4 regions of the Pseudomonas batumici genome follow, and region 3 is predicted to be linked to each of the others. Evidence: predicted binding sites of a transcription regulator. Region 3 holds the regulator's gene; each other region holds the start of a gene.

Region 1 (5,234 bases), 220 kb from region 3:
AAATCCTGAAGCTACCCACCAACTGCTTCAACCGTGCGGCCTGCTGTTCCAGGTCGGAACAGGCCCGCAACGTCGATTGCAGGTTCTCCACACCTTCCTGGTTGAGGGTGTTGATCTCGTTGATGTCCATGTTGATCGACTCGACCACCGAGGTCTGCTCCTCGGTGGCCGTGGCGACGGACTGGTTCATGCCGTCGATCTCGCCGATCCGCTGGGTCACGCTGCTCAGGCGCTCGCCGGCCAGGTTGGCGATCTCCACGCTTTCCAGGCTGTGGCGCTGGCTATGGCCCATGGTGCCGACCGATTCCCGGGCGCCGACCTGCAGTTCTTCAATCATGGTCTGGATTTGCTGGGCCGACTCCTGGGTGCGGTGGGCCAGGTTGCGCACCTCGTCGGCGACCACCGCAAAGCCGCGTCCGGCCTCACCGGCCCGGGCCGCCTCGATGGCGGCGTTGAGGGCCAGCAGGTTGGTTTGCTGGGAAATGCTGGTGATCACTTCGAGAATCTGCCCGATGTTCACCGTCTTGCTGTTCAGCGACTCGATGTTGGTGCTCGAGGTGGCGAGCATTTCCGACAATTGGTGCATGGCCTTGATGCTGCGTTCCACCACCTGCTGACCGTCTTCGGCCAGGCCGCGGGCGTCGCTGGCCTGGTTCGAGGCCTGGGCGGCATTGCGGGCGATTTCCTGGGCGGCGGCGCCCAACTGGTTGATGGCCGCAGCGACGCTGTTGGTGCGACTGGCCTGTTCGTCGGAGTTGAGCATCGACGAGTTGGAGGCGCTGACCACCCGCAGGGCCACTTCGTTGACGTGCTGGGTCGCCGAGGAGACTTCAGTGATCGAGGTGTGGATGCGTTCGACGAAGCGGTTGAACGCGGCACCGAGGATGCCGAACTCGTCCTGGGACTCGATCGTCAGGCGCCGGGTCAGGTCGCCTTCGCCGTCGGCGATATCCTGCATGGCGCGGGTCATCACGTGCAGCGGTTGCATCAGCGCGCGGATCAGCAGGCCGAGCAGGGCGATGATGATCAGCACGGCGACGGTGGTGGCAACCACCGCCGAGCTGCGGAACTTGCTGAGCATCGAAAAGGCCTTGTCCTTGTCCACGGACAGGCCGACATACCAGTTCACCGAGGACAGGCCCTTGATCGGGGCGAAGGCGACGATGCGGGTCTTGCCGTTGACGTCGGTCTCGCTGATCTCGTTGCCGATGCGCGGGGTGTTCTGCGGATAGGCGTCGCCGAGGCTTTTCATCACCAGGGCCTTGTCCGGGTGCACCAGGATCTTGCCGTCGGCGCTGACCAGGAAGGCGTAGCCGTTACCGTCGAAACGCAAGGCGCTGAGGCTGTCGGCGATGGCTTGCAGGCTCAGGTCGCCGCCCACCACGCCGACGCTCTGGCCGGCCTTGCGCACGGTGTTGACGATGGAGATCACCAACTGCCCGGATGCCAGGTCGATATAGGGCTCGGTCAGGGCCGAGCCGCTGCTGTTCTCGGCACTTTTGTACCAGGGCCGGGCACGCGGGTCATAGCCGTCAGGCATCTTGCTGTCCGGGCGGATGATGAAGCTGCCGTCCTTGTTGCCCAGGTAAGCGCCCATGAAGGTGGTGGTGATGGCTTTCTGTTCCAGCAGGTTGGAGACGTTGGCCGGGTCCGCGTTGAGGGCAACCGACTGGGACAGGTTTTCGATCAGCAGGCTGCGGCCGGTCAGCCAGGTCTGGATGTCGTTCGCGGCGACGCCACCCATTTCATGCAGATAACTGTTGAGGTCATCGCGGATCGCATTGCGTTGCAGGTAGTCGTTGTACAGGGTGAAGAGTGCGAAGGCTGTCAGCACGATCAGCGACGCAGCCAGCAGGATCTTGTGACTGAATTTGAGGTTTTTGTTCATGGCTCTCGAGGTCCGCTAAGGTTTTTGCTGTCCAGGCAGGCGATGAAGGAGGGCGCGCGCCGGACAAGGTTGAACGCAAGCTGATACTTCCTCTACTCCTTAGGGGCTCTTCTCAGGGGAGAGCCGGATTGTTGTTTTGATTGTGTTCTGTGTTGCGCTCTTGCTATCGACCGTGCAGGCGCAAAGATTAGCGCAGGGCTGCGCTGCGGCGCCGAGTGGTCATGGCTCCTGCAGGTGGCGTGGCGTCAGGGGGGAGGGGCGGCTCAGGCCTTGGGCCTGGCGTGGCTGGCCAGGCGCTCCAGGGCGGCGCGCAGGTTCGGATCGCTGATGCCATCGGCGGTGTCCTGGATGGTTTGCGCCGCACTGACGGACAGATCCATGGTGTGGCCCGCCGCTCCCTGCGGGACGGTCGGTGGCTGCACCTTGAACAGGATGCGGGTCAGGCCGCTGAAGACGTCGAACGCCTGCAATTGCCGTTGCAGGCGTTTTTGCTGGTAGCGCAGGCGGGTGGCCCAGTGCCCGTCGGTGACGATCAGCAGCAGGCTGCCTTCGCGCCACGAGGCCACATGGCAGTGTTCGCGGGCGGCGGGTTGCAGTTGGCTTTCCAGCAGTCGCTGCAAATGCGCAAGGCGCTGGGCATGGCCAAAAATCGCTTTCAGCGGCTTGGCTTCGCGAAGCAGGACAGCGGGTGCCCGGGCCGTGAGAGGGCGAAATGCCATGATTCAGACACCTGAAGAAACAGAGTCGCCATGGTAGCAGAAGCGCCTGCGGCATCGGCGGCCATTGATGTGAATCGTCTTTGGCCCTAAAGTCCGCGGCTAACGTCTGCTCCCGATGGCTTGAAGTTCGGGAAAAAGACCTTACTTTAGAGTGGCCCCGTCAAAGCGCTGTGCCAGTATCGTGGATCAACGCCACTTTCCTCACCGTCGTTTCCGGGTAGAATACTCGTTCGCATGCGGCCATGAGGGCTGCTCGGGCGACTCACCGGGGCCGCCCTCCATCCCTATGTGTGGAAGAACCTGCCGATATGTTTGCGCCTTTGTTAAAGAAACTTTTTGGAAGCAAGAATGAGCGTGAAGTCAAACGCATGCTCAAGACGGTACAGATCGTCAATGCCTTCGAAGAGCAAATGGTGGCCCTTTCGGACGAGCAGTTGCGTGCCAAGACCGAAGAGTTCAAGGCCCGCATAGCCCAAGGTGAGACCCTCGACACACTCCTGCCCGAAGCCTTCGCGGTGGCCCGTGAGGCCGGCAAGCGGATCATGGGCATGCGCCACTTCGACGTGCAGTTGATCGGCGGCATGACCTTGCACGAAGGCAAGATCGCGGAAATGCGCACCGGTGAAGGTAAAACCCTGGTGGCAACCCTGGGCGTCTACCTCAACGCGCTGTCCGGCAAGGGCGTGCACGTGGTGACGGTGAACGACTACCTGGCCCGCCGCGACGCCAACTGGATGCGTCCGCTCTATGAATTCCTCGGCCTGACGGTCGGCGTGGTCACGCCGTTCCAGCCGCCGGAAGAGAAGCGTGCCGCCTACGCCGCCGACATCACCTACGGCACCAACAACGAATTCGGGTTCGACTACCTGCGCGACAACATGGCGTTCAGCATGGAAGAGAAGTTCCAGCGCGAGCTGAACTTCGCCGTGATCGACGAAGTCGACTCCATCCTGATCGACGAAGCCCGTACTCCGCTGATCATCTCCGGCCAGGCCGAAGACAGTTCGCGCCTGTACACCGAGATCAACAAGCTGATCCCGCGCCTCAAGCAGCACATCGAGGAAGTGGAAGGCGTGGTGACCAAGGAAGGCCATTTCACCATCGACGAGAAGAGCCGTCAGGTGGAGTTGAACGAAGCCGGTCACCAGTTCATCGAAGAGATGCTGACCCAGGTCGGCCTGCTGGCCGAGGGCGAGAGCCTCTATTCGTCGCATAACCTGGGCCTGCTGACCCACGTTTATGCCGGCCTGCGCGCCCACAAGCTGTTCAACCGCAACGTCGAATACATCGTGCAGGAAGGCCAGGTGGTCCTGGTGGACGAACACACCGGCCGTACCATGCCGGGTCGTCGTCTGTCCGAGGGCCTGCACCAGGCCATCGAGGCCAAGGAAAACCTCAATATCCAGGCCGAAAGCCAGACCCTGGCGTCGACCACCTTCCAGAACTATTTCCGCCTGTACACCAAGCTGTCCGGCATGACCGGTACCGCCGACACCGAAGCCTTCGAGTTCCACCAGATCTACGGCCTGCAGGTCGTGGTCATCCCGACGAACAAGCCGTTGGCGCGCAAGGACTACAACGACCTGGTGTTCCTCACCGCCGACGAGAAGTACGCGGCGATCATCACCGACATCAAGGACTCCCTGGCCCAGGGTCGTCCGGTGCTGGTGGGTACGGCGACCATCGAGACCTCCGAGCACATGTCCAGCCTGCTCAACCGGGAAGGCATCGAGCACAAGGTCCTGAACGCCAAGTTCCACGAGAAGGAAGCGGAAATCATTGCCCAGGCCGGTCGCCCTGGCGCCCTGACCATCGCCACCAACATGGCCGGTCGCGGTACCGACATCCTCCTGGGCGGTAACTGGGAAGTCGAAGTGGCGGCCCTGGAAAACCCGACCCCCGAGCAGATCGCCCAGATCAAGGCCGACTGGCAGAAACGTCACCAGCAGGTGCTCGAATCGGGCGGCCTGCAGGTCATCGCCTCCGAGCGTCACGAATCGCGTCGTATCGACAACCAGTTGCGCGGTCGTGCCGGTCGCCAGGGTGACGCCGGTTCCAGCCGTTTCTACCTGTCCCTGGAAGACAGCCTGATGCGCATCTTCGCCTCGGACCGGGTGAAGAACTTCATGAAGGCCCTGGGCATGCAGCCTGGCGAGGCGATCGAGCACCGCATGGTGACCAACGCCATCGAAAAGGCCCAGCGCAAGGTCGAAGGCCGCAACTTCGATATCCGCAAGCAATTGCTCGAGTTCGACGACGTCAACAACGAACAGCGTAAAGTGATCTATCACATGCGTAACACGTTGCTGGCCGCCGACAATATCGGCGAAACCATCGCCGACTTCCGCCAGGACGTGCTCAGCGCCACTGTCAGTGCCCATATTCCTCCACAATCGCTGCCCGAGCAGTGGGACGTGGCGGGCCTGGAATCGGCCCTGCAGAACGATTTCGGCGTGAAGCTGCCGATCCAGCAGTGGCTCGACGAAGACGATCACCTGTACGAAGAAACCCTGCGCGAGAAGCTGCTCAACGAGCTGCTGGCGGTGTACAACGAGAAAGAAGAGCAGGCCAGCGCCGAAGCGCTGCGTACCTTCGAGAAGCAGATCGTGCTGCGTGTGCTGGACGAC
Region 2 (5,234 bases), 1.2 Mb from region 3:
AGTCAGCATGACAAGCGGATGAAGGCCGTTGATAGGGCTCTTGCGCTGCACTGGAGTGTTTCAGGAATGGACATAAGCCCCTCGAATGCAGGTATTTTCACGGCGTAAGCAATTGCTCCACAGCAGCAAAGGCCTGACGACGGCGCTCAGCCCAATCGCCATTGATGATTTGTAGTCGTTGCTGGTGGTGTTCCAGCCAGGCTTTTGTTGCGCTGAAGAACGCCAGCCGCTGGTTCAGGTCCGGTTGGCAGCGTTGGCCGTCATTCGTCCAGTCCACCACCTCAGGGGAAAGCAACAAGTGCAAGTCATAGTGTCTTGCCAGCAGCGCGTCTTCGATCCAGGTGGGGCATTTGCCAAACAGGGTTTGGCTCCACAACACATTGCTCAGCAGGTGCGTGTCGAGAATCAGCAGTGCAGGGCGTTGGGCTCGGGCGCTGTCTTCCCAGGCCATTTGACCACGGGCAATCTCCGGGATATCGGCAAGGCAGGTATCACGAGGGTTCTGCTCGATGAAGTAACGTACGTATTCGCCCACCAGCAACCCACCAAAGTGGCGTTGAAGCTCTGCCGATAACCAGCTTTTACCACTAGACTCCGGGCCGGTGAGTACCAGGACCTTCATACGCGTAACGCCGGGTCGGCCTGCCATTCGCGCCAGCCTTGCACGGCGATCAGCGTAAACAGGCCATAAAGCGCAGCCGTCAGGTACAAGGGGTTCTGTTTGACCGTCAACCAGACGGCAATCACGCCGAGTGCGGCGGCAAACAGTTCAAGCCCGGACATGAAGGATCCTTGGTGAAGTTGAAAAGGTCGCCGATTGTACCGCAGGAGGGGATTGTGGCGAGGGGGCTTGCCCGAAGCCGGTCAGTTAAGACGCGGACCCTGTGGCTTGCCCGCGAAGCGAACACAGCAGTTTTTCAGGCATTGCGCGTTATCGTTCTTCGCGGGCAAGCCCGCTCCCACATGGGCAGTGTTTCACCGTAAGGTGCGTCTACACCCGAAACTGCTTGAGCAGGCCATTCAATTGCTCACTGAGTTCCTTCAAATGCACGCTTGCAACGCTTGATTGTTCAGCGGCCAACGCGGTGCTGTGGGACAGTCCCGCAGCCTGCGTAACGTTCTGGTTGATGTCCTCGACCACATGCGCCTGTTGCAGGGTTGCGCTGGCAATCGATGCGTTCAGGCTGTTGAGATTATTCAGGGCCTGGCCGATCGCGTTCAGGCTGGCCCCCGCCAACCCGGCTTGCTCAATGGTCAACTGCGAGGCACGACTGCTGTCGCCGATCACTTTGACTGCCGCCTCGGAATGGCTTTGCAAGCGCTCGATCATCGACTGGATTTCAGCCGTGGACTTTTGTGTGCGCTGTGCCAGCAGCCGGACTTCATCGGCCACCACCGCAAAACCTCGTCCTTGCTCACCGGCACGGGCGGCTTCAATGGCCGCGTTGAGCGCCAGCAGATTGGTCTGTTCGGCGATCGAGCGGATCACCTCGAGCACGCTGCCGATCTGTGTGCTTTCGGTGGCCAGGGTGCGGATAACTTCAACGGCTTGATCGATGGTGCTGGACAGTTGATCGATCTGCTGCAAGCTCCCATCGATGTTCACTTGCCCCTGTTGTGCCTGCGCTTGCGCATCGCGCATTTCGCTGGCCGCGTGTTCGGCATTCCGAGCCACGTCCTGCACGCCATAGGTCACTTCATTGATGGCAGTCGCCACCAGCTCCATTTGTTGCGACTGTTGCTGGCTGCGCGCCTGGGCTTGGGCCGCATCGTTGCCCAAGTCGCTGGATGATTGCCCCAGGGCACTGGCGGACAGCTGCAACTGGCTGATGACCCGCCGCAATTTTGCCGTGAACGCGTTGAAATGCTGCGCCAGTTCGGTCACTTCGTCCTGCCCGTGGGTATCGAGGCTGCGGGTCAGGTCGCTTTCACCGCTGGCGATATTGGCCATGGCGTTCACCGTCTCCTGCAAGGGGCGCACGATACTGCGGGCAATCATCATCACCAGCAGTGCCATGACCAGCGCAATCCCCAGTCCGATCAGCGACGCTCGCCAGACCTGGCCGTAGAACTCGTCCTGCAGGTCGTCGACGTACACGCCCGAGCCGACGATCCAGCCCCAGGGCTCGAAGAGCTGCACATAGGAGGTTTTCTGCACCGGCGCACTGGCCCCCGGTTTCGGCCAGCGGTAGTCGATCATGCCAGCGCCCTTGGCCTTGGTCAGGGTGACCATTTCGTTGAACAGGGCATAGCCGTCCGGGTCCTTGATGCCCGACAGGTCCTGGCCTTCGAGCTTGGGGTTGGCCGGATGCATGACCATCACCGGACGCAGGTCGTTGATCCAGAAATAGTCCGTCTGGTTGTAGCGCAGCCCGCGGATCACGCTCAGGGCCTGTTTCTGCGCGACTTCGCGGTTGAGGGTGCCGGCGCTTTCCAGGTCGTGGTAGTAGTTGAGGATGCCACTGGCGACCTGGACCACGTGCTGGGTCTTCTGCGCCTTGGCCTGGTAGAGGTCGTCATGGATCTGCTTGAGCATCAACAGGCCCAGGGTGAGCAGCATCGCCACGGCCACGATGAGGATGAGCCACAACCGCCGACTGATCGACACATTTCGCAAACTATTCATAAGGACACTACTCCTTGTTCTTCTTGTTGTGATCATCGCCGATCTGTATCGAAACAGGTTTTGCCGAGCCTGGCCAGTATGCTTATGGCTAGTATCCGGGCAATCACAAACAGGCATGTCTGATAGGATCTCGGCGCAAAACCGACAAACCTGAGTTCATGTTTGATTTTTCAGACATTTTTTACAGTTTGGCGACAAGTGGTGCCGCACGCTGGAGGCGTGTTGCCCGCGGGCAGATTATCGAACGTTGAATTTTTCAGGTGTCACGCGGGGTGCGTGGCCGCATGGGGGAATAATGGATCTTTGGACCGCCGTACAGGCTGTGATTCTGGGTATTGTCGAGGGTTTGACGGAGTTCTTGCCGATCTCCAGCACCGGGCACCAGATTATCGTGGCGGACCTGCTGAACTTCGGCGGGGAACGGGCCGTGGCCTTCAATATCATCATCCAGCTCGGGGCGATCCTGGCGGTGGTCTGGGAGTTCCGCCACAAGGTGTTCTCGGTGGTCAGGGACTTGCCGACGCAGCGCAACGCCCAGCGCTTCACCCTCAACCTGCTGGTGGCGTTCCTGCCGGCGGTGGTGCTGGGGGTGTTGTTCAAGGAGATCATCGCCACCTACCTGTTCAACCCGATTACCGTCGCCGCCGCGCTGGTGGTGGGCGGCCTGATCATCCTCTGGGCCGAGCGTCGCCAGCACGTGGTGCATGCCGATACGGTGGATGAGATCACCTGGAAAGACGCCCTGAAAGTGGGTTTCGCCCAGTGCCTGGCGATGATCCCCGGCACCTCGCGTTCCGGTGCGACGATTATCGGCGGGCTGCTGTTCGGGCTTTCGCGCAAGACCGCCACCGAGTTTTCGTTCTTCCTGGCGATGCCGACCATGGTCGCCGCGGCGGTGTATTCCGGCTACGGTTTCCGTCATCAGTTCCAGATGGCGGATCTGCCGGTGATCGCCCTGGGCTTCGTGACGTCCTTTGTCTTCGCGATGATCGCCGTACGCGGCCTGTTGAAATTCATCGCCAGCCACACCTACGTGGCGTTCGCCTGGTACCGGATCGCCTTCGGCCTGGTGATCCTGGCCACCTGGCAGTTCGGCTGGGTCGATTGGTCGACCCGGGGATGACGGCGCCACGCAACCAGGAGCGTACCCGGCAGGCCGTCCGCACGATCCAGCAGCTCGAACTCAAACTGGTGATGTTGCTGCTGCTCTGCGCGTTGCCCGGGTTCGGGGCCTTGCAGATGTGGCTCGCCGGCGGCCCTGCGCTGGCGCTGTGGATCTACGGGATCGTCAGCCTGCTGGCGTTCTTCCTGTACTGGAGCGACAAACGCAAGGCCCGTGACGATGCCTGGCGCACGCCGGAAAAGGTCCTGCACGCCATCGAGCTGCTGGGCGGCTGGCCGGGGGCGTTGATCGCCCAGCAGGTGTTTCGGCACAAGACCCGTAAGGTGTCGTATCAACTGGTGTTCTGGGTAATCGTGCTGTTGCACCAGGTCTTCTGGATTGACCACCTGTTCCTTGATGCCAGCCTGCTGCACCTGTCCTTTTTATAGCAACAGGCCGACCTGGACGCGTTTGGGCAATTTGCCGACCACCAGTTGATGCGAGCGTTGTATCAGTGCGTGCAGCTCTTCACGGCCCAGCGGGTAGGGCGTGTCCATGATGATCCAGTGGGCCCTGGCCAGATACGGCGCGGGCCCGATCCCCGGGCGGTCGACATGGCCGAGGAACAGCTCCTTGTCGACCTTGAACGCCAGGGAGTCGCCGCGCAGCCCCTGCACAGCGAACATCTTGTTTCCGGCAATGGAAAACACCCGCACGCCGCCCCATTTGTAGTCTTCCCGGGCCCCGGGCAGTGCCAGGCAGAAGCGCGCGATGTCTTCCGGGCTTATGCTTGATCCCTTCACAGTGTCTTATCTCCGCAACTTTTGAAAACCTCGGCCAGGTGATCGATCCAGGCCCGCACCGCCGGCAGTACGCCGCGCCGATGGGGGTAGACCGCTTGCAACCAGCCGCCGGGCAAGGACCATTCCGGGAGTATCCGCACGAAAGTGCCGTTGGCCAGTTCTTCTTCACAGTACAGCATCGGCAGGACGGTGAAACCCAGGCCGGCGAGGGCGCAGGCCTTGCGCACGACGAAGTCGTCGACCCCGAGTCGGGCCTCGAGGGTCAGCTCGCGTTTTTCGCCCTCGGCATTGATCAGGCTCAGGTGCACCAGTCGGTCGGCCTCCAGGGCGCCCAATATGGGGACGCTCCTGAGGTCGTCGAGGCGGGTGATGGGGTGTTGCTCCAGGAAGGCCGGCGTTGCCAGTATGAAGGTCTGCGCCTGGCGCAGGCGGCGGGTTACCAGCAACGGGTCCTCGTCGCCCTGCTCGCGAACCCGCAGGGCCACATCGATGCCTTCGGTCACCAGGTCGACCCGGCGATTGACCATCAGCACTTCCAGTTGGACCAGTGGGTGCGCGCTCAGGAAGCTGGAGATGACCCAGGGCATGAACTCCTGGGCCAATCCCACCGGGCAGGACACGCGCAAGCGTCCGCGGGGCTCGCTGGACATGCTGGCCACGGCTTCGTCGGCCATCTCGGCTTCCAATAACATCGCCTGGCAAT
Region 3 (5,234 bases):
GATTGCGGGCGGTGTCGAGCTGACGGCTGCCCTGGACTACAAGCTCTCGGCACTGTCGCCACGGGTGCCGAACATCGAGCTCGAAGACGAGCTGCGCAAGACCCAGTCGCGTATCGTCACCGCCCAGGCCGAACTGAGCCTGCGCAGCGACGGTGAAGGCGATGCGACGACCAATCGACAACTGTTCGCCGGCCTGCCACTGACCGCCGCCGAGCCGCTGATCGAACCGACCTTCGACGAACCCCGGCGTCCGGCCCCTGCGCCTGTTGCCCCGGCCCCGGCGGTGGACCAGCGGGTGTTCGACTCGATGCGTTCGGAACTCAACGGCCTGCGCGAGCTGCTGGAAGTCCAGCTCGGCTCCCTGGCCTGGAACCAGTTGCAAGGCCGTCAGCCGCAACAGGCCAACCTCTGGCGTCGTCTGCAGCGCATCGGCCTGTCCGGGCCGCTGTCGCGGGACTTGCTGGACCTGGTCAGCGAAATCGACGAGCCGCGCCAGGCCTGGCGCATGCTGCTGGCGCACCTGGCGCGGATGATCGTCACCCCCGAGATCGAGCCGCTGGAAGAGGGTGGCGTGATCGCCATGGTCGGCCCGGCCGGCATGGGCAAGACCACCACGCTGGCCAAGCTGGCGGCGCGCTACGTGCTCAAGTACGGCGCGCAGAACATCGCGCTGGTGAGCATGGACAGCTTCCGCATCGGTGCCCAGGAGCAGCTCAAGACCCTGGGACGGATCCTCAACGTGTCCGTGACCCATGTCGATCCGGGCCAGTCCCTGGCCCAGGCCCTCGATCCGCTGCTGCGCAAGCGTGTGGTGCTGATCGATACCGCCGGCCTGCAGGCCAGCGATCCGGCCTTGCGCATGCAGCTGGAAAGCCTGGCCGGACGCGGGATCAAGGCCAAGAATTACCTGGTGCTGGCCACCACCAGCCAGAAGCAGGTGCTGACCGCCGCCTACCACAGTTACAAGCGCTGCGGGCTGGCCGGTTGCATCCTGACTAAGCTTGATGAAACGGCGAGCCTCGGCGAAGTGCTGAGCCTGGCCATCAGTCACGAGTTGCCGGTGGCCTATCTGACCGACGGGCCGCGCATTCCGGATGACCTGCACCTGCCGCGCCGGCATCAGTTGGTGTCCAGGGCGGTCAGTGTACAAATGCAGGAAGAGCCCAGCGAGGAGGCCATGGCCGATATGTTCGCTGACATCTACCACAGCCCGTCCAAACGGGTGGGCTGAGATGAGTATGAAGACGTTGCAAACGACCTCCATCGAGGGTCTGCCACGCGTTGTTCCGGCAAGTGACCGCGCAGCCACTTATGTGGCCTTCCGTCTAAGCAAGACAAGGTAAGAAGAGAACATGGGCAGCATGCATCCCGTACAGGTGATCGCGGTGACCGGCGGCAAAGGTGGCGTCGGGAAGACCAACGTGTCAGTGAATTTATCCCTGGCGCTGGCTGAGCTCGGCCGGCGCGTCATGCTGCTGGATGCCGATCTGGGACTGGCGAATGTCGATGTGCTGCTGGGCCTGACCCCCAAACGCACCCTGGCCGACGTGGTCGAGGGGCGCTGCGAACTGCGCGATGTGCTGCTGCAAGGTCCGGGCGGGATTCGTATCGTGCCCGCGGCCTCGGGCACCCAGAGCATGGTGCACCTGAGCCCGGCGCAGCATGCGGGCCTGATCCAGGCCTTCAGCGACATCGGCGACAACCTCGACGTGCTGGTGATCGACACCGCCGCGGGCATTGGCGAGTCGGTGGTCAGCTTTGTCCGCGCGGCCCAGGAAGTGCTGCTGGTGGTCTGCGACGAGCCGACCTCGATCACCGACGCCTACGCCTTGATCAAGCTGCTCAACCGCGACTACGGCATGAACCGCTTCCGGGTGCTGGCCAACATGGCCCAGAGCCCGCAGGAAGGCCGCAACCTGTTCGCCAAGTTGACCAAGGTCACGGACCGCTTCCTCGATGTGGCCCTACAATACGTCGGCGCCGTTCCTTATGACGAGTGCGTGCGCAAGGCCGTGCAAAAGCAGCGTGCGGTCTATGAGGCATTCCCTCGTTCGAAATGCGCCTTGGCGTTCAAGGCTATTGCCCAGAAGGTCGACACCTGGCCGCTGCCCGCCAACCCGCGGGGCACCTGGAGTTTTTCGTCGAGCGTCTGGTGCATCAAACGAGTGCGGGACCGGTGCTATGACTGCCAGTGGCTATCGCATGTATTCCAAGTCGTCGCGTGACAGCCAGTATGAATTGATTGAACGTTATGCGCCGTTGGTCAAACGTATCGCCTATCACCTGCTGGCACGCCTGCCGGCCAGCGTCCAGGTCGAGGATCTGATCCAGGCCGGGATGATCGGCCTGCTGGAAGTCTCGACCAAGTACGACTCGAGCAAGGGGGCCAGTTTCGAGACCTATGCCGGCATTCGTATCCGTGGCGCGATGCTCGATGAAGTGCGCAAGGGCGACTGGGCGCCGCGTTCGGTTCACCGCAACACCCGCATGGTCAGTGACGCAATTCGTGCAATTGAAGCAAAAACCGGTCGTGACGCTAAAGATCACGAGGTTGCAGCCGAACTCCAATTGAGTCTCGACGATTATTACGGGATTTTGAACGATACCTTGGGCAGCCGCCTGTTCAGTTTCGACGACCTGTTGCAGGACGGCGAGCATGAAGGGCTGCATGAGGACGGTGCGAGTGCTCATCTCGAGCCGTCGCGCGACCTGGAAGATGAACGCTTCCAGGCGGCGCTGGCGGATGCGATTGCCAATTTGCCGGAGCGTGAGCGACTGGTGTTGGCGCTGTACTACGACGAGGAGCTGAACCTCAAGGAGATTGGTGAGGTGCTGGGGGTCAGCGAGTCGCGAGTCAGCCAGTTACACAGCCAGTGCGCGGCCCGCTTGCGGGGGCGTTTGGGGGAGTGGCGAGCGCGCTGAGGCGGTTTGGGAACACTGCGAACGAGATCGGCATGGCGTTTGACGCCCTGGCGGTGACTCGGCCGGATGGGGTTTCCATGCAGTCGTTGAGTGCTGTGCCGGATTGATTGAACAGCGCGTTCAGGTGCTGAACGCGTTTAAGACTGCTTGGAGGTCGAATTGGACAAGAACATGAAAATCCTCATCGTTGACGATTTTTCAACGATGCGGCGGATCATCAAGAACCTGTTGCGTGACCTCGGGTTCACCAACACGGTCGAGGCGGACGACGGTACCACCGCGATTCCCGTCCTCAACAGCGGTAGCATCGACTTTCTGGTGACTGACTGGAACATGCCCGGCATGACCGGCATCGACCTGCTGCGTCACGTACGCGCCGATGAAAAGCTCAAGCACCTGCCGGTGTTGATGGTCACCGCCGAAGCCAAGCGCGAGCAGATCATCGAAGCTGCCCAGGCCGGTGTAAACGGCTATGTGGTCAAACCATTCACGGCCCAGGCGTTGAAAGAGAAGATCGAGAAAATCTTCGAACGCATCGGCTGATGATGTCCACCACGGGGGCGCTATGGAGCACAACGAATCTTCACTGGGTGATTTTGAATTAACCCTGAAAAAACATGCCCGCGAACTGGTCGACAGCCTTGAAAAAGGCCGGTTCGGTGACGCGGTGCAAATGATCCATGAGCTGAATCAGACCCGTGACCGTGGCCTGTACCTGGAAGTCGGCAAGCTCACCCGCGAATTGCACAGTGCCATTGTCAACTTCCAGATCGACCCGCATATGCCGCAGGCCGAGGAAGTGTCGCAGATCACCGACGCCACCGAGCGCCTGTCCTATGTGGTCAGGCTGACCGAGGCTGCGGCCAACCGCACCATGGACCTGGTGGAGAGCGCGACCCCGCGGGTCAGTGGCCTGCATGAGGAAGCCAAGGCATTGAGCACCGACTGGAGCCGTTTCATGCGGCGCGAAGTCGATGCCCAGGAGTTTCGCGAGCTGGCGCGGCGGGTCGACGGTTTCCTGTCCCGCAGCGAGCAGGAGACCCGTGCCGTGTCGAGCGACCTGAACGACATTCTGCTGGCCCAGGACTACCAGGACCTTACCGGCCAGGTGATCAAGCGCGTGACCCAGATGGTCACCGAAGTGGAAAGCAATCTGCTCAAGCTGGTGCTGATGGCCAGTCAGGTCGACCGCTTTGCCGGTATCGAACATGACCGCGAAGCCATCCTCGCCGAAAAAGATCAGCAAAAAGAGCTGGCCAAGGGTGTAGGTCCGCAGATTCATGCCGATAAACGTGAAGACGTTGTATCCGGTCAGGACGATGTCGACGATTTGCTTTCCAGTCTTGGATTCTAGGAGCACCCAAACACATGAGCTTCGGCGCCGATGAAGAGATCCTTCAGGATTTCCTGGTTGAGGCCGGCGAGATTCTGGAGCAACTGTCCGAACAACTGGTCGAGCTGGAAAGCCGACCGGATGATGCGGATCTGCTCAATGCAATCTTTCGCGGTTTTCACACTGTAAAAGGGGGCGCCGGCTTCCTCCAGCTCAACGAGCTGGTGGAGTGCTGCCACATCGCCGAGAACGTGTTCGACATCCTGCGCAAGGGTGAGCGGCGCGTCGATGCGGAACTGATGGACGTGGTCCTGGAAGCGCTGGATGCAGTGAACAGCATGTTCAGCGAAGTGCGTGAGCGCGGCCCGATCACCCCGGCGACCCCGGAGTTGCTGGCGGCCTTGGCGCGCCTGGCGGAACCGGCGGGTGCCGAAGAGGTGGCCGCGCCAGTGGCCGAGGTCGTGGAGCCTGAACCGGTCGCTGAAAGCGAGTCCGGCGACATCACCGACAACGAATTCGAATTGCTGCTCGACTCCCTGAACAGCGTCAAGGCCGAAGCCGAGGCGCCGCAAGCCGTTGCCGCGGTGGAAGGCGAGGCCGGCAGTGATGAGATCACCGACGCCGAGTTCGAATCCTTGCTCGACCAGTTGCACGGCAAGGGCCAGTTCGCCCCCGATGCGGTGGCGACGCCGGCTCAACCGGCGGCATCCGGCGCAACGCCCGATGCAACCGAAAGCAGCGATATTACCGACGATGAATTCGAAGCCTTGCTGGACCAGTTGCATGGCAAGGGCTCGTTCAAGGTCGACGCCCTCGATACGGCTGCGGCCTCGGCCCAGGCGTCTGAAGTCACGGGTGCCAAGGGCGATGACCTGATCACCGACCAGGAGTTCGAATCCCTGCTCGACGAGCTGCATGGCAAGGGCAAGTTCACCGAAGTGGCCGCGACTACCGCGACCGCCGCAGTGGCTGCAGTGGC
Region 4 (5,234 bases), 1.6 Mb from region 3:
GCGTAGCGAAAGCGAGTCTTAATAGGGCGTTTAGTCGCTGGGTATAGACCCGAAACCGGGCGATCTATCCATGGGCAGGTTGAAGGTTAGGTAACACTGACTGGAGGACCGAACCGACTACCGTTGAAAAGTTAGCGGATGACCTGTGGATCGGAGTGAAAGGCTAATCAAGCTCGGAGATAGCTGGTTCTCCTCGAAAGCTATTTAGGTAGCGCCTCATGTATCACTGTAGGGGGTAGAGCACTGTTTCGGCTAGGGGGTCATCCCGACTTACCAAACCGATGCAAACTCCGAATACCTACAAGTGCCGAGCATGGGAGACACACGGCGGGTGCTAACGTCCGTCGTGAAAAGGGAAACAACCCAGACCGTCAGCTAAGGTCCCAAAGTCATGGTTAAGTGGGAAACGATGTGGGAAGGCTTAGACAGCTAGGAGGTTGGCTTAGAAGCAGCCACCCTTTAAAGAAAGCGTAATAGCTCACTAGTCGAGTCGGCCTGCGCGGAAGATGTAACGGGGCTCAAACCATGCACCGAAGCTACGGGTATCACGTAAGTGATGCGGTAGAGGAGCGTTCTGTAAGCCTGTGAAGGTGAGTTGAGAAGCTTGCTGGAGGTATCAGAAGTGCGAATGCTGACATGAGTAACGACAATGGGTGTGAAAAACACCCACGCCGAAAGACCAAGGTTTCCTGCGCAACGTTAATCGACGCAGGGTTAGTCGGTCCCTAAGGCGAGGCTGAAAAGCGTAGTCGATGGAAAACAGGTTAATATTCCTGTACTTCTGGTTATTGCGATGGAGGGACGGAGAAGGCTAGGCCAGCTTGGCGTTGGTTGTCCAAGTTTAAGGTGGTAGGCTGGACTCTTAGGTAAATCCGGGAGTCTAAGGCCGAGAGCTGATGACGAGTGTCCTTTAGGACGCGAAGTGGTTGATGCCATGCTTCCAAGAAAAGCTTCTAAGCTTCAGGTAACCAGGAACCGTACCCCAAACCGACACAGGTGGTTGGGTAGAGAATACCAAGGCGCTTGAGAGAACTCGGGTGAAGGAACTAGGCAAAATGGCACCGTAACTTCGGGAGAAGGTGCGCCGGTGAGGGTGAAGGACTTGCTCCGTAAGCCCATGCCGGTCGAAGATACCAGGCCGCTGCGACTGTTTATTAAAAACACAGCACTCTGCAAACACGAAAGTGGACGTATAGGGTGTGACGCCTGCCCGGTGCCGGAAGGTTAATTGATGGGGTTAGCTAACGCGAAGCTCTTGATCGAAGCCCCGGTAAACGGCGGCCGTAACTATAACGGTCCTAAGGTAGCGAAATTCCTTGTCGGGTAAGTTCCGACCTGCACGAATGGCGTAACGATGGCGGCGCTGTCTCCACCCGAGACTCAGTGAAATTGAAATCGCTGTGAAGATGCAGTGTATCCGCGGCTAGACGGAAAGACCCCGTGAACCTTTACTATAGCTTTGCACTGGACTTTGAATTTGCTTGTGTAGGATAGGTGGGAGGCTTTGAAGCGTGGACGCCAGTCTGCGTGGAGCCATCCTTGAAATACCACCCTGGCAACTTTGAGGTTCTAACTCAGGTCCGTTATCCGGATCGAGGACAGTGTATGGTGGGTAGTTTGACTGGGGCGGTCTCCTCCTAAAGAGTAACGGAGGAGTACGAAGGTGCGCTCAGACCGGTCGGAAATCGGTCGTAGAGTATAAAGGCAAAAGCGCGCTTGACTGCGAGACAGACACGTCGAGCAGGTACGAAAGTAGGTCTTAGTGATCCGGTGGTTCTGTATGGAAGGGCCATCGCTCAACGGATAAAAGGTACTCCGGGGATAACAGGCTGATACCGCCCAAGAGTTCATATCGACGGCGGTGTTTGGCACCTCGATGTCGGCTCATCACATCCTGGGGCTGAAGCCGGTCCCAAGGGTATGGCTGTTCGCCATTTAAAGTGGTACGCGAGCTGGGTTTAGAACGTCGTGAGACAGTTCGGTCCCTATCTGCCGTGGACGTTTGAGATTTGAGAGGGGCTGCTCCTAGTACGAGAGGACCGGAGTGGACGAACCTCTGGTGTTCCGGTTGTCACGCCAGTGGCATTGCCGGGTAGCTATGTTCGGAAAAGATAACCGCTGAAAGCATCTAAGCGGGAAACTTGCCTCAAGATGAGATCTCACTGGAACCTTGAGTTCCCTGAAGGGCCGTCGAAGACTACGACGTTGATAGGTTGGGTGTGTAAGCGCTGTGAGGCGTTGAGCTAACCAATACTAATTGCCCGTGAGGCTTGACCATATAACACCCAAGCAATTTGCTGACTCGAAAGAGCACCAGATTGCGGTGTGTGAAGACGAAACGAACCGAAAGTTTGCGACTCACAAAACACCACGCTGTCACATACCCATTCGCTGGAGCGTGAACCCGCAAGGGCCAACGACCTGGCTACCGAATTTCTTGACGACCATAGAGCATTGGAACCACCTGATCCCATCCCGAACTCAGCAGTGAAACGATGCATCGCCGATGGTAGTGTGGGGTTTCCCCATGTGAGAGTAGGTCATCGTCAAGATTAAATTCCAAAACCCCTATCTGCGACCGCAGGTAGGGGTTTTGTTTATGTAGAAGTCCTTGATTTTGCTGACACGCCATCCACTGGCGGGTCTGGCTACAGAATTTCTTGACGACCATAGAGCATTGGAACCACCTGATCCCATCCCGAACTCAGCAGTGAAACGATGCATCGCCGATGGTAGTGTGGGGTTTCCCCATGTGAGAGTAGGTCATCGTCAAGATTGAATTCCGAAACCCCCGTCTGCTCGCGCAGACGGGGGTTTTGTTTTTGGGGTGCAAAAAGCCACCAGACATTTCCTGAAATGAGTTAAGTTTTCGCCCCATGGTGCCGACAGCATGGTGAGCAATGCGTGCACCAAAGTAGAGCGGCCGCAGAATGCTGCCTACGCGCACAACGAGTGTTGTACCCGCACGCATCCCCACTTTCGGCATAAGAAGTCTATGACAATGAATCTCAAATTCAGCCATAAAATCCTTTTGGCCGCCTCCGGTGTCGTGGTTCTCGCCTTCGCGCTGTTCACGCTGTACAACGACTATCTGCAGCGCAGCACCATCCGGCAGAACCTCGACTCGTCCATCCAGCAAGCCGGTGAGCAGACTGCCGGCAGCGTAGAGAACTGGCTGGGCGGGCGGATCCTGATACTGGAGAACCTGGCGCAGAACGTTGCCCATCAGGGCAGCAAGGCCGACTACCCGGGGCTGGTCGATCAGCCCGCGTTGACCGCCAACTTCCAGTTCACCTATGTCGGCCAGACCGACGGCACCTTCACCCAGCGTCCCGACGCGAAGATGCCGGACGGCTACGACCCGCGTCAGCGTCCCTGGTACAAGTCCGCCGTGATGGCGGACAAGACCATGCTCACACCGCCCTACATGGCCTCGGTCGGTGGGTTGGTGGTGACCATCGCCCTGCCGGTGAAAAGCAATGGGCAACTGCTCGGTGTGGTGGGCGGTGACCTGAGCCTGGAAACCCTGGTGAAGATCATCAACTCGGTGGACTTCGGTGGCATTGGCCAGGCCTTCCTGGTCAGTGGCGACGGGCAGGTGATCGTCAGCCCGGACAAGAACCAGGTGATGAAGAACCTCAAGGATATCTACCCTGGCTCCGGTCTGCGGATTGCCAAGGGCAGCCAGGAAGTCACCCTGAACAACCAGGAGCGGATTATCTCGTTCACGCCGGTGGTCGGGCTGCCTTCGGCGGACTGGTACATCGGTCTGTCCATCGACAAGGACAAGGCCTACGCGCCGCTGAGCAAGTTCCGTACTTCGGCCTTGATCGCGATGTTCATTGCCGTGGTGGCGATCGCGGTGCTGCTGACCCTGTTGATCCAGTTCCTGATGCGTCCGTTGACCACCATGGGGCGCGCGATGCAGGACATTGCCCAGGGCGAGGGCGACCTGACCCGGCGCCTGACCATCGAGAACAAGGATGAATTCGGGGAACTCGCTGGCTCGTTCAACCAGTTCGTCGAGCGTATCCACGCCTCCATCAGCGAGGTGTCCTCGGCCACGCGCCAGGTGCACGACCTGTCCCAGCGGGTGATGAACTCGTCCAACGCCTCGATCATCGGTTCCGATGAACAAAGCGCGCGGACCAACAGCGTGGCGGCGGCGATCAACCAATTGGGCGCGGCCACCCAGGAAATCGCCCGCAATGCCGCCGATGCCTCGCAGCACGCCAGCGGTGCCAGCGAACAGGCGGACGACGGGCGTCAGGTGGTGGAAAAAACCATCCAGGCGATGACCGAGCTGTCGCAGAAGATCAGCCTGTCCTGCACCCAGATCGAGACGCTGAACGCCAGCACCGATAACATCGGGCACATTCTTGATGTGATCAAGGGCATCTCCCAGCAGACCAACCTGCTGGCCCTCAACGCGGCCATTGAAGCGGCGCGGGCGGGCGAAGCCGGGCGTGGCTTTGCGGTGGTGGCCGATGAGGTGCGCAACCTGGCCCACCGGACCCAGGAATCGGCAGAGGAGATCCACAAGATGATCACCTCGTTGCAGGTCGGTTCGCGGGAAGCGGTGACCACCATGAACGCCAGCCAGATTTCCAGCGAAGAGAGCGTGGAAGTCGCCAACCAGGCCGGTGCTCGTCTGATCAGCGTGACCCAGCGGATTACCGAGATCGACGGCATGAACCAGTCGGTGGCCGCCGCGACCGAGGAGCAGACCGCTGTGGTGGAAACCCTCAACGGCGATATCAACCAGATCAACCTGCTGAACCAGCAAGGCGTGGCCAACCTGAATGAAACCCTGAAGGATTGCGATGCATTGGCCCAGCAGGCCGGTCGCTTGAAGCAGTTGGTGGATAGTTTCAGGATCTGATCCGCGGGCTAGCCGGCTCCTACAAGTCATTTGTCGTCCCCAGCTTCGTGAACGACAGATACCCCCTGTGGGAGCCGGCTTGCCGGCGATGAACGATAACGCGGTCTATCAGGCCAACAACGTCCGCACGTTGCTCATCGCATCATCGGCAAAGCCCTGGACGAAGCTGTAGAACCCCGGCAACGCCTCCTCGCCACCCGTGGCCGGTTCGGCGATGATGCTCCAGGTCGCCCGACTGCGATTCGCATCCAATGCCTCGACATTCATCGCCGCCCACAGCTGGCCGACCCCCAGGGTGTTGTAGATCGTCGTCCAGGTCATCCGCCGGGCCTGCTCGTCCCGCGAGTTGAGC

Evidence for each region. Region 3 encodes FliA, which starts transcription of late flagellar genes. Its sites were predicted from a motif close to CTAAAGTTTNNNNNNNNNNNGCCGNTAA; they were not measured.
Region 1: a site for FliA is predicted at 2,052-2,079, ahead of NUH87_RS10400 (methyl-accepting chemotaxis protein). Genes of this name have one in related genera too.
Region 2: a site for FliA is predicted at 2,754-2,781, ahead of NUH87_RS03420 (methyl-accepting chemotaxis protein). Genes of this name have one in related genera too.
Region 4: a site for FliA is predicted at 2,862-2,889, ahead of NUH87_RS16530 (methyl-accepting chemotaxis protein). Genes of this name have one in related genera too.

What each region holds. Positions count from the first base shown of each region.
Region 1 covers NZ_CP144470.1:2,315,322-2,320,555, reverse strand. Annotated here, with positions in the region: gene NUH87_RS10400 (methyl-accepting chemotaxis protein) at 1-1,888, opposite strand, end outside; gene NUH87_RS10405 (hypothetical protein) at 1-9, shown strand, start outside; gene NUH87_RS10395 (DUF721 domain-containing protein) at 2,152-2,607, opposite strand; gene secA (preprotein translocase subunit SecA) at 2,916-5,234, shown strand, end outside.
Region 2 covers NZ_CP144470.1:848,349-853,582, reverse strand. Annotated here, with positions in the region: gene NUH87_RS03435 (AAA family ATPase) at 98-622, opposite strand; partial or broken gene NUH87_RS03430 (nicotinamide riboside transporter PnuC) at 619-753, opposite strand; gene NUH87_RS03420 (methyl-accepting chemotaxis protein) at 992-2,626, opposite strand; gene NUH87_RS03415 (undecaprenyl-diphosphate phosphatase) at 2,922-3,749, shown strand; gene NUH87_RS03410 (DUF1294 domain-containing protein) at 3,746-4,177, shown strand; gene NUH87_RS03405 (MmcQ/YjbR family DNA-binding protein) at 4,172-4,516, opposite strand; gene NUH87_RS03400 (LysR substrate-binding domain-containing protein) at 4,528-5,234, opposite strand, start outside.
Region 3 covers NZ_CP144470.1:2,094,361-2,099,594, reverse strand. Annotated here, with positions in the region: gene flhF (flagellar biosynthesis protein FlhF) at 1-1,231, shown strand, start outside; partial or broken gene fleN (flagellar synthesis regulator FleN) at 1,353-2,185, shown strand; gene fliA (RNA polymerase sigma factor FliA) at 2,182-2,922, shown strand; gene NUH87_RS09280 (chemotaxis response regulator CheY) at 3,094-3,465, shown strand; gene NUH87_RS09275 (protein phosphatase CheZ) at 3,488-4,276, shown strand; gene NUH87_RS09270 (chemotaxis protein CheA) at 4,291-5,234, shown strand, end outside.
Region 4 covers NZ_CP144470.1:3,676,637-3,681,870, reverse strand. Annotated here, with positions in the region: rRNA gene NUH87_RS16545 (23S ribosomal RNA) at 1-2,278, shown strand, start outside; rRNA gene rrf (5S ribosomal RNA) at 2,437-2,552, shown strand; rRNA gene rrf (5S ribosomal RNA) at 2,660-2,775, shown strand; gene NUH87_RS16530 (methyl-accepting chemotaxis protein) at 3,002-4,882, shown strand; gene NUH87_RS16525 (SRPBCC family protein) at 4,991-5,234, opposite strand, start outside.